DNA from 2 places in the Ruegeria sp. BHSC223 genome. Region 1 is predicted to be linked to the other one. Evidence: riboswitches for the same ligand, from Rfam matches in the RefSeq annotation. Region 1 holds a riboswitch; the other holds the start of a gene.
The links. A riboswitch is a leader RNA that binds a small molecule or an ion and turns the genes downstream of it on or off. The one in region 1 is predicted to bind cobalamin.
Positions count from the first base shown of each region.

Region 2: it holds a riboswitch for cobalamin, as region 1 does, so the genes downstream of both, AC2FNY_RS16690 (hypothetical protein) here and AC2FNY_RS12710 (DUF1636 family protein) in region 1, are expected to answer to the same signal.

Region 1 is NZ_JBXWRR010000007.1:50,407-54,611, reverse strand. Features, by position in the region: gene AC2FNY_RS12725 (DUF427 domain-containing protein) at 1-175, shown strand, start outside; gene AC2FNY_RS12720 (NAD(P)-dependent oxidoreductase) at 240-1,202, opposite strand; gene AC2FNY_RS12715 (LysR substrate-binding domain-containing protein) at 1,422-2,306, shown strand; cobalamin riboswitch at 2,379-2,595, shown strand; gene AC2FNY_RS12710 (DUF1636 family protein) at 2,687-3,061, shown strand; gene cobW (cobalamin biosynthesis protein CobW) at 3,065-4,120, shown strand; gene cobN (cobaltochelatase subunit CobN) at 4,130-4,205, shown strand, end outside.
Region 2 is NZ_JBXWRR010000013.1:53,990-58,194, forward strand. Features, by position in the region: gene AC2FNY_RS16675 (alpha/beta hydrolase family protein) at 1-44, opposite strand, end outside; gene AC2FNY_RS16680 (TetR/AcrR family transcriptional regulator) at 128-685, shown strand; gene ypfJ (KPN_02809 family neutral zinc metallopeptidase) at 682-1,530, opposite strand; cobalamin riboswitch at 1,636-1,849, shown strand; gene AC2FNY_RS16690 (hypothetical protein) at 2,121-2,333, shown strand; gene AC2FNY_RS16695 (protein-tyrosine phosphatase family protein) at 2,338-2,835, opposite strand; gene AC2FNY_RS16700 (sulfatase-like hydrolase/transferase) at 3,189-4,205, shown strand, end outside.

The sequences.
Region 1 (4,205 bases):
CAAGACCACCCATTGCCCGCACAAGGGCGATGCCAGCTATTACTCGATCGTCAACCGCTCGTCGGTGACCAAGGACGCGGTCTGGAGCTATGAGGACCCGCTGCCCGCGATGGAGCGGATCAAGGGCCATCTGGCCTTTGTGCTGAGCGACAGCGTCAAGGTGGAACAGATCTGAACGAAAAGAAACGCCGTGCAGGACCTTGCTCCTGCACGGCGTCATGCCTTTTGGGGCGTGTCCCTTAGCCTGCCGCGCGCACAAGCCCCTGCGGAACCACCTCGTACCCCGGCTCTTCGGGTTCGTCGTCCACCATCTCGGGCGGAAAGCCCGGCGCGGTGATGTCGAGGCCGGTCGCCTCTTCCAGGCGGCGGATGATGTCGTCGGACTGGGCCCGCATGCCATAGCGGGCGATCCCGTCCTCGAAGATGCTGATCATCAGCGGCGAGATTTCCAGCGGTACGCCGGTGCGGTCGGCAATCGACTGAAACAGGCCGATATCCTTTTTCACCAGGTCCATGGTGAAGTTGATGTCGCGACTGCCGTTCAGGATCACCTGGCTTTCCGTCTCGTGCACGAAGGAGGTGCCCGAGCTGATCTTGATCGCCTCGTAGGTGGTGTTCAGATCCATGCCGGCGGCCTTCATCGTCACCAGCGCCTCGCAGCAGGTCAGCAGGTTTGCGGTGGCCAGATAGTTGGTCATCACCTTCAGAACCGAGGCGCTGCCCAGCGGTCCGGTATGCAGGATGCGACGGCCCATGACGGTCAGAAAGGGCAGGATGCGCTCGAACGTGGCCCGGTCGCAGCCCGCGAAGATCGAGATATTGCCGGTATCGGCCCGGTGACAGCCCCCCGAGACCGGGCAGTCGACCGCGGCCCCGCCGCGCGCGATCACCTGTTCACCCAGCCGTTTGACCTCGGCCTCGTCGGTGGTGGACATTTCCATCCAGATCTTGCCGGGTCCGACCTCGGGCAACATCTCCTCCATCACCGCGGCACTGGCGGCGGGCGACGGCAGACAGGTGATCACCGCGTCGCAATCGCGCATCATCTGCGCCGGCCCTTCGGCCGCCTTGGCGCCGCGCGAGACGAAACCCGCGACCAGATCGGGGTTGAGATCATGCACCGTCAGGTCGATGCCATTGCGCAGGAGCGAGCCCGAGAGCTTGCCACCCACATTGCCCAGTCCGATAAAGCCTACTTTCATTGCGTCCTCCCTTGCCGGTCCTGCCGGGGTCATGGTTCGCGCGCAGTATGAAAGCTGGATTTAGCCAAGAGAAACGAATAAAAAATCGAAAGATGCCATGAATTTTTTGGTGATGGATGTCGAACCAGCGCAGCCGACAAAATTTCCCCGGAAATTTTGTCCCAGAAAATTTGAATTTTCTGGGCCCCGCCCCGGTCCTCGGTCCGGAGCCACGCTGAGATGGCCCGCCTGCCCAACCCGGTCTGGCTGCGGACGTTCGAGGCCGCCGCCCGTCATCTGAACTTTACCGAAGCCGCGCGCGAGTTGGGGCTGACCCAGACCGCCGTATCCCTGCATATCCGTTCGCTCGAGGCGGAACTGGGCGAGCCGCTCTTCACGCGCGCCGCCCGGCGGCTGGGCCTGACCGAGTTGGGGCGCAGCTATGCGCTGTCGGTGCGGCAGGCGCTGGCGGATGTGGCGTTGTCGACCTCCAGCCTGTTCGGCCCGGCCAGGCGCGGCATCCTGCGCATCCGTGCGCCGATCTCCTCGGCGACCTACTGGCTGGCCGCCACCCTGCCTGATTTTGCCACCGATCATCCCGGCATCCCGGTCCGGTTGGTTTCGAACATCTGGGATGACGGTCCGGCGGCGGGCGGCGTGGATGTGGATATCCGGCTGGGGCGTGGCGACTGGGCAGGGCTGGTGACCGAGAAGCTCTGCGATGAGACCATCGTGCCGGTGGTCCGGGCCGGGGCGCCGGAGCAGCCCCTCGCGGCGTTACAGGCGCACCAGTTGATCCACATCCTGGGTTACGATGACAACTGGCCGCGCTGGTTCGCGGCGCAGGGCCTGCCCGCTCCGACCGGCGGCAGCCTTTATTCGGTCGATACCACCGTCGCGGCGCTGCAACTGGTGATGGCGGGCGCCGGGCTGGCCATCGTGCTGACCCGCTTTGCCCAGGGCGCCATCGCCCAGGGGGCTCCGCTTCGGCTGGCGGGACCGCCGATTCCCTTTTCGCAGGCGCATTACCTGGTTCGGCCTGAACGCGCCGCCGCGCCCGGGGCCCCGGCACAGCTCTATCTCGACTGGCTGCGTACGCGGCTGGCGGCGGATGCCGCTGGCTGAACGTCAGAGGTCGCTTTTCCCCTGCCCCCTCAGGCGCACCGCCAAGCGCGCTTGACAAGGCCCCTGCCCATGCCGCATGTCCGCCCTGTTGGTGTCCGGGAAACCGGATGAAAAGGGAATGCGCCAGCGGATCGGCCCCAAGGCCGGACGTCAAGCGCAGCCGCCCCCGCGACCGTGACCGGAGAGGGTGCCCAAGCCACTGGCCGATTGGCCGGGAAGGCGGGACGCCCGACAGGGCAAGACCCTGACATCCGCAAGCCGGGAGACCTGCCAGCACCCGAAGACAAGACCGGACGGGGTGTTCCGGTGTCGGGTCCATGTCCGAGAGCGTGGCCCGCGCAAGCCCCGTCCCCCGCACCAGACGAGGGGGGATGAGAGACATGACCGAAGCTGCACCAGTCGAACTGCTGGTCTGCACCACCTGCCGCCGCGGATTGCCGGTCGAGGACGATGCCCAGCGCCCCGGCGCCCTGCTGCACCGCGCGCTGAGCGCGGCCGAACTGCCCGAAGGGGTCACCGTGAGGCCGGTCGAATGCCTGTCCAATTGCGATCAGGGCTGTTCCATCGTGTTGCGCGGCGGCCCGGCGCGCTGGACCTTTGTCTATGAGAACCTCAACGAGGCCGACGACGTGGCCACCATCGTCGAGGGCGTCACCAAGTATCACGCCACCGCCGACGGGCTGGTGCCCTGGCGCGAGCGTCCCGTCCATTTCCGCAAGAACTGCGCCGCGCGCATCCCCCCGATCGGAGCCTAAGCCATGAGCACCCTTGAAAAACTCCCCGTTACCGTGATCACCGGCTTTCTCGGCTCGGGCAAGACCACGCTGATCCGCCACCTGATGCAGAACCCGCAGGGCAAGCGGCTGGCCGTGGTGGTCAACGAGTTTGGCGATGTTGGCGTCGATGGCGAGATCCTGAAAAGCTGCGCCATCCCGGAATGCCCGGCGGAAAACATCATGGAACTGGCCAATGGCTGCATCTGCTGCACCGTGGCCGATGACTTCATTCCTACCATCGAGGCGCTGATGGCGCTGGAGCCGCGCCCCGATCACATCCTGATCGAGACCTCGGGCCTGGCGCTGCCGAAACCGCTCTTGAAGGCGTTCGACTGGCCCGATATCCGCTCGAAAATCACCGTGGATGGCGTCATCGCGCTGGCCGATGCCGAGGCGGTGGCCGCGGGCCGCTTCGCGCCCAACGTGGCGGCCGTGGACGCCCAGCGGCTGGCAGACGACTCGATCGACCATGAAACGCCCCTGTCCGAGGTGTTCGAAGACCAGATCAGCTGCGCCGACATCATCCTGCTGACCAAGCCCGATCTGGCCGGCCCCGACGGCGTGGCCCGCGCGCGCGAGGTGATCGCGGCCGAGGCCCCCCGCCCGCTGCCGGTGGTCGAGGTGGCCGAGGGCGCGGTGGATGTGCGGGTGATCCTGGGCCTTGGCGCCGCCGCCGAGGACGACATGGATGCCCGCCCCAGCCATCACGATGGCCATGACGATCACGAGCATGACGATTTCGAAAGCATCGTGGTGGAACTGCCCGAGCAATCCGACCCGGCAGAGCTGGTCGCGCGGATCGAGCGGCTGGCCAACGAGCTGAACATCCTGCGGGTCAAGGGCTATGCCGCCGTTGCGGGCAAGCCTATGCGCTTGCTGGTGCAGGCGGTTGGCGCGCGGGTGCGCCACCAGTATGACCGTCCGTGGCAACCCGGAGAGGAGCGCCGCTCGCGCATGGTGGTGATCGCCGAGCATCACGACATCGACGAGGCCGCGATCCGTGCCATCCTGACCGGCGTTTCCGAGCCTGCGGAGTAAGCCCACGTCATGCATGTCGTTTTCCGCGAAAGCCACGGGCTGGAAGAGACCGAGACCCCGACCGACCTGGGCCAGAGCCCGGCGG
Region 2 (4,205 bases), on a different contig from region 1:
AAATGAAAATCCTCGACCCTGACAGATGACTGCATATCCAGCATTGCGACCTCCAGATTTCCTAGACCGATTGGTCTATTCCTCATGTCTGGACCAATCGGTCCAGAGCTGTCAATATCCCCGGCACATGACCCAACGTCCGCTTCCGACCAAAGATCGCTTGATCCGCACCGCCGCCCAGCTGTTCCAGCGCCGGGGGTATCACGGTGTTGGATTGTCCGAGCTGCTGGCCGAGGCAGAGGCGCCCAAGGGCTCTCTGTATCACCACTTCCCGAACGGCAAATCCGACCTGGCGCTGGCCTCGGCCACCTGGGCCTCGGATCAGATGCTGCGGCTGATCGCGGCCTCGTTCGAACCAGCCGAGAGCTTTCATGCCGGAATGGAGGCTCTGTGCGGCAAGGTCGCGAAACTATTCGACAAATCAGGCCAGTGGGATGGCTGCCCGATCTCGTCGACCCTGTTCGAAGGGCCGGACAACGCCGCGTTCCGTGCCCATGCCCACCACCTGTTCGAAGGCTGGATCACCGAGGGCGCGCATCACGCCAGGCGCTTTGGGCTGGCCGATCCGCAAAAGACCGCCGAGACCATGTTCATCCTGCTGCAAGGCGGCTGGATGCTAGCCCGTGCCCGGCAGTCCTCGGACGTGCTGCGCCGTCTGCCCGAGATGCTGCCGCGCGCGGATTAGAGCCGGTTGGTGCTGAACGTGTCGCAGCTTGCGACCCGGCCACTATCAAAGCCGCGTTCGAACCAGGATGCCCGCTGCGCCGAAGTGCCGTGGGTGAATGTATGCGGTTGCGGCACCCGGCCCGCCTGCCGTTGCAGCCGGTCGTCGCCGATCATCCGGGCGGCGTTCAACGCCTCTTCCAGATCACCGCGTTCCATCAGACCTCGGACCGAGCGCGCCCAGACCCCGGACAGGCAATCGGCCTGCAATTCCAACCGCACGGTCAGGGCGTTGGCCTCGACCTGCGAGGACTGCCGCCGGGCCTGATCCACCTGGCCCAGAATGCCCAGCTGATTCTGCACGTGATGGGCCACCTCATGGGCGATCACATAAGCGGCGGCAAAATCGCCACCCGCCTGCAAGCGCCGCGCCAGCGTGGCAAAGAAATCTGTGTCCAGATAGGCCTTCTGGTCGGCCGGGCAGTAGAACGGCCCGGTCGCGCCCGAGGCGCCGCCACAGGGGCTGGAGGTGACCTGAGAAAACAGCACCAGCGTCGGCGGGATGTAGTCGCGGCCAAGCTGGTCGCGGAACACCGTGCCCCAGACATCCTCGGTCGTGGCCAAGACGCGCGAGACGAATTCGCCCGCCTGCCGCTCTTCGGCGGTCAGTTCCTTGGGCGCGCTCTGGCTCGGGCCCGGCTGTTCGGTCAGGAACGGGGTGACGTCGATGCCGGTAAAGGCGCCGATCACCAACAGCAGCAGCACCCCGCCGATGCCCAGCCCACGCCCGCCGATGGCCATGCCGCCGCCACGTCGCCCGCGACGATCCTCGACATGCCTACTGCCGCGTACTCCTCTCAACCGCATGCCGACACCCTTCTTCAGCCTGACTACTCGATACCAATACTAGCATCCCGCCGCATGGGGAAAAACACGGCACGAACACCCGGCTTGACTCCGGCCCGCAACACCCGCTACCGCTGAGGCGATGGTTCTCGGTGACACATGCGCCGGGATGAAAAGGGAACACGGTGCGGCCCCCCTGGCGACAGGGGACCAATTCCGAGACTGCCCCCGCAACTGTAAGCGGTGAGCGATGCCGAAATGCCACTGGCCCTCCGGGCCGGGAAGGCCGGCAAAGCCCGGACCCGCAAGTCAGGAGACCTGCCATCGCAACCGTAACTCGAACCCGGGCGGGGTGTCCGGACGGGATGCCTTGGCCCTGATCGGCCGGTCCCCGACACCCTGTTCCGCCGCGCGGAGGGCGCAGGATGATCTGGACTACAAGAACGCATGAATTTGCCGCAACGCTCTGTCGCCGAACCGGCAGGCCCTGCCCGGCGCTGTCGGCATTGGCCGAGAACCTCGCCCGCGCGCTGCGGCAGGCTGAACCGATGACCGATGCAGGTTTCGCGATAGAAGGGCATTGCGAGATGCCCCCGTGTGGAGCAGGTTGCATGGCCCGCTACGCCGCCTCGCACAGCCGGATCCGCGTGTTCTGCGGCGTCGACGAAGACACCGCCCTGTCGCATCTGAATCGCTTTGCCGATGCACTGATGACACCCGACGGAGCGGGATTTGCCGCCGGGCTAGGCCCGGTACCATGCGCCATGGCCGAGGCCCGCCCCCGCTGCGTCCACTCTGCTGCGACAGTGCAAGCAACGGCCTGAAGGATCAGTCCCGGATAGCACGACCTGCCAGCGCCCAGTCCATCTGGGCGTCGGTTTCCACCGCACAGGAGCGGACCGACCGCAAATGCGCCAGCGCCGCCTTCGGCTCTTCGCCCGTCTCGATCATCAGGCGCAACGCCGCCATGCCCGACCGGCCACAGCCGCCCTTGCAATGGATCAATACGCGCCCGCCGCCGCGCAGCGCATGCCGGGCCGATTTGCTGATCGCCTTCCAACTGATCTCGGCATCACGGCCAGGCACTCCGAAATCATCGACCGGCAGATGAGCCCAGCGGCAGGCGCGACTCTGGATATCAGCACCAAAATTGCGTGCACCGTGCTGCAACATCTCGACCTCGGTCGTCATCGAGATCACCAGCCCGGGCGCCCAGGACCCGATCAGATCAATATCACTTGAATAGTTGCCAGACAGGCCCGGCAACTGGCAGATCGCCAGCGAGCCTCCCCCAACTTGCAGCGCATAGATCACCAATTGCGCCATCCGCAAAATTCCCTCTCCGATCGAGCCCACATCCAAGGCCGCAACACCTTGCCCAGCCGCAACATGACTCCGAAAGAAGCTTTGTCGCAAGTCACGATGCTGGTGAGTGCGCAAGGATTCGGGGCACAAAAGGGCAACCCGGCAACAGTGAATCCTACGCTTTAGGCCGTTCAGACCCCGCCTGAAGGGCAGCTAAGTTAAAGCTTACCGACAGGCGAGCCAAACCCTTGGCCAGAAATGCACGGAAGGGCCCGGTGCCATGTTTCCTACTTGGTCCCAACCCGGCTAGAGTGCGGGTAGTCTAGACCGGAACTGCAGGCTTTCCGACAGATATGCAAAAGGTATGCGCGCCCATGAATATCCTGTTCATCATGTTTGATCAGCTGCGCTGGGATTACCTCAGCTGTTACGGCCACAAGACCCTGAACACGCCCAATATCGACCAGTTGGCGGCAAAGGGGGTGCGGTTTGACCGTGCCTATATCCAGTCGCCGATTTGCGGTTCGTCCCGGATGAGCACCTATACCGGGCGCTATGTACATTCGCACGGGGCCAGCTGGAACGGCATCCCGCTCAAGGTGGGCGAGATGACCATGGGCGACCACCTGCGCGCCGCCGGGATGGGCTGCTGGCTGGTGGGCAAGACCCACATGCGCGCGGACGAGGAAGGCATGGCACGGCTGGGGCTTGAGCCGGATTCGCTGATCGGGGCGCGGGTGGCGGAATGCGGGTTCGACGTGTTCGAACGCGACGATGGCATGCTGCCTGAGGGGCCGGACGGGTATTACGACCCCGACGGCGCCAGGGAATACAACAAGTACCTGCGCGCCAAGGGCTATGAGAGCGACAACCCCTGGCACGACTTTGCCAATTCCGGGCTGGATGCCGAGGGCAATGTGCAATCGGGCTGGTTCCTCAAGAACGCGACCCGCCCCGCCAATATCGCCGAAGAGGACAGCGAGACCCCCTATCTGACCACCCGCGCGATGGAATTCATCGAACAGCAGACCGGTCCGTGGTGCTGTCACCTGAGCTATATCAAGCCGCACTGGCCCTATATCGTGCCCGAACCCTATGCCAGCATGTATGGCCCCGAACATGTGCAGGACGTGGTGCGCAGCGACAGCGAACGCCAGAACGCCCATCCCCTGTTCAAGGCCTTCATGGAGACAAAGGTGGGCGAGGCGTTTTCCCGGCAAGAGGTGCGCGATGCGGTGATCCCCGCCTATATGGGGCTGATCAAACAGGCCGACGACCAGATGGGACGGCTCTTCACATGGCTCGAGGAGACCGGGCGCATGCAGGACACGATGATTGTCCTGACCTCGGATCATGGCGATTTCCTGGGCGATCACTGGATGGGGGAAAAG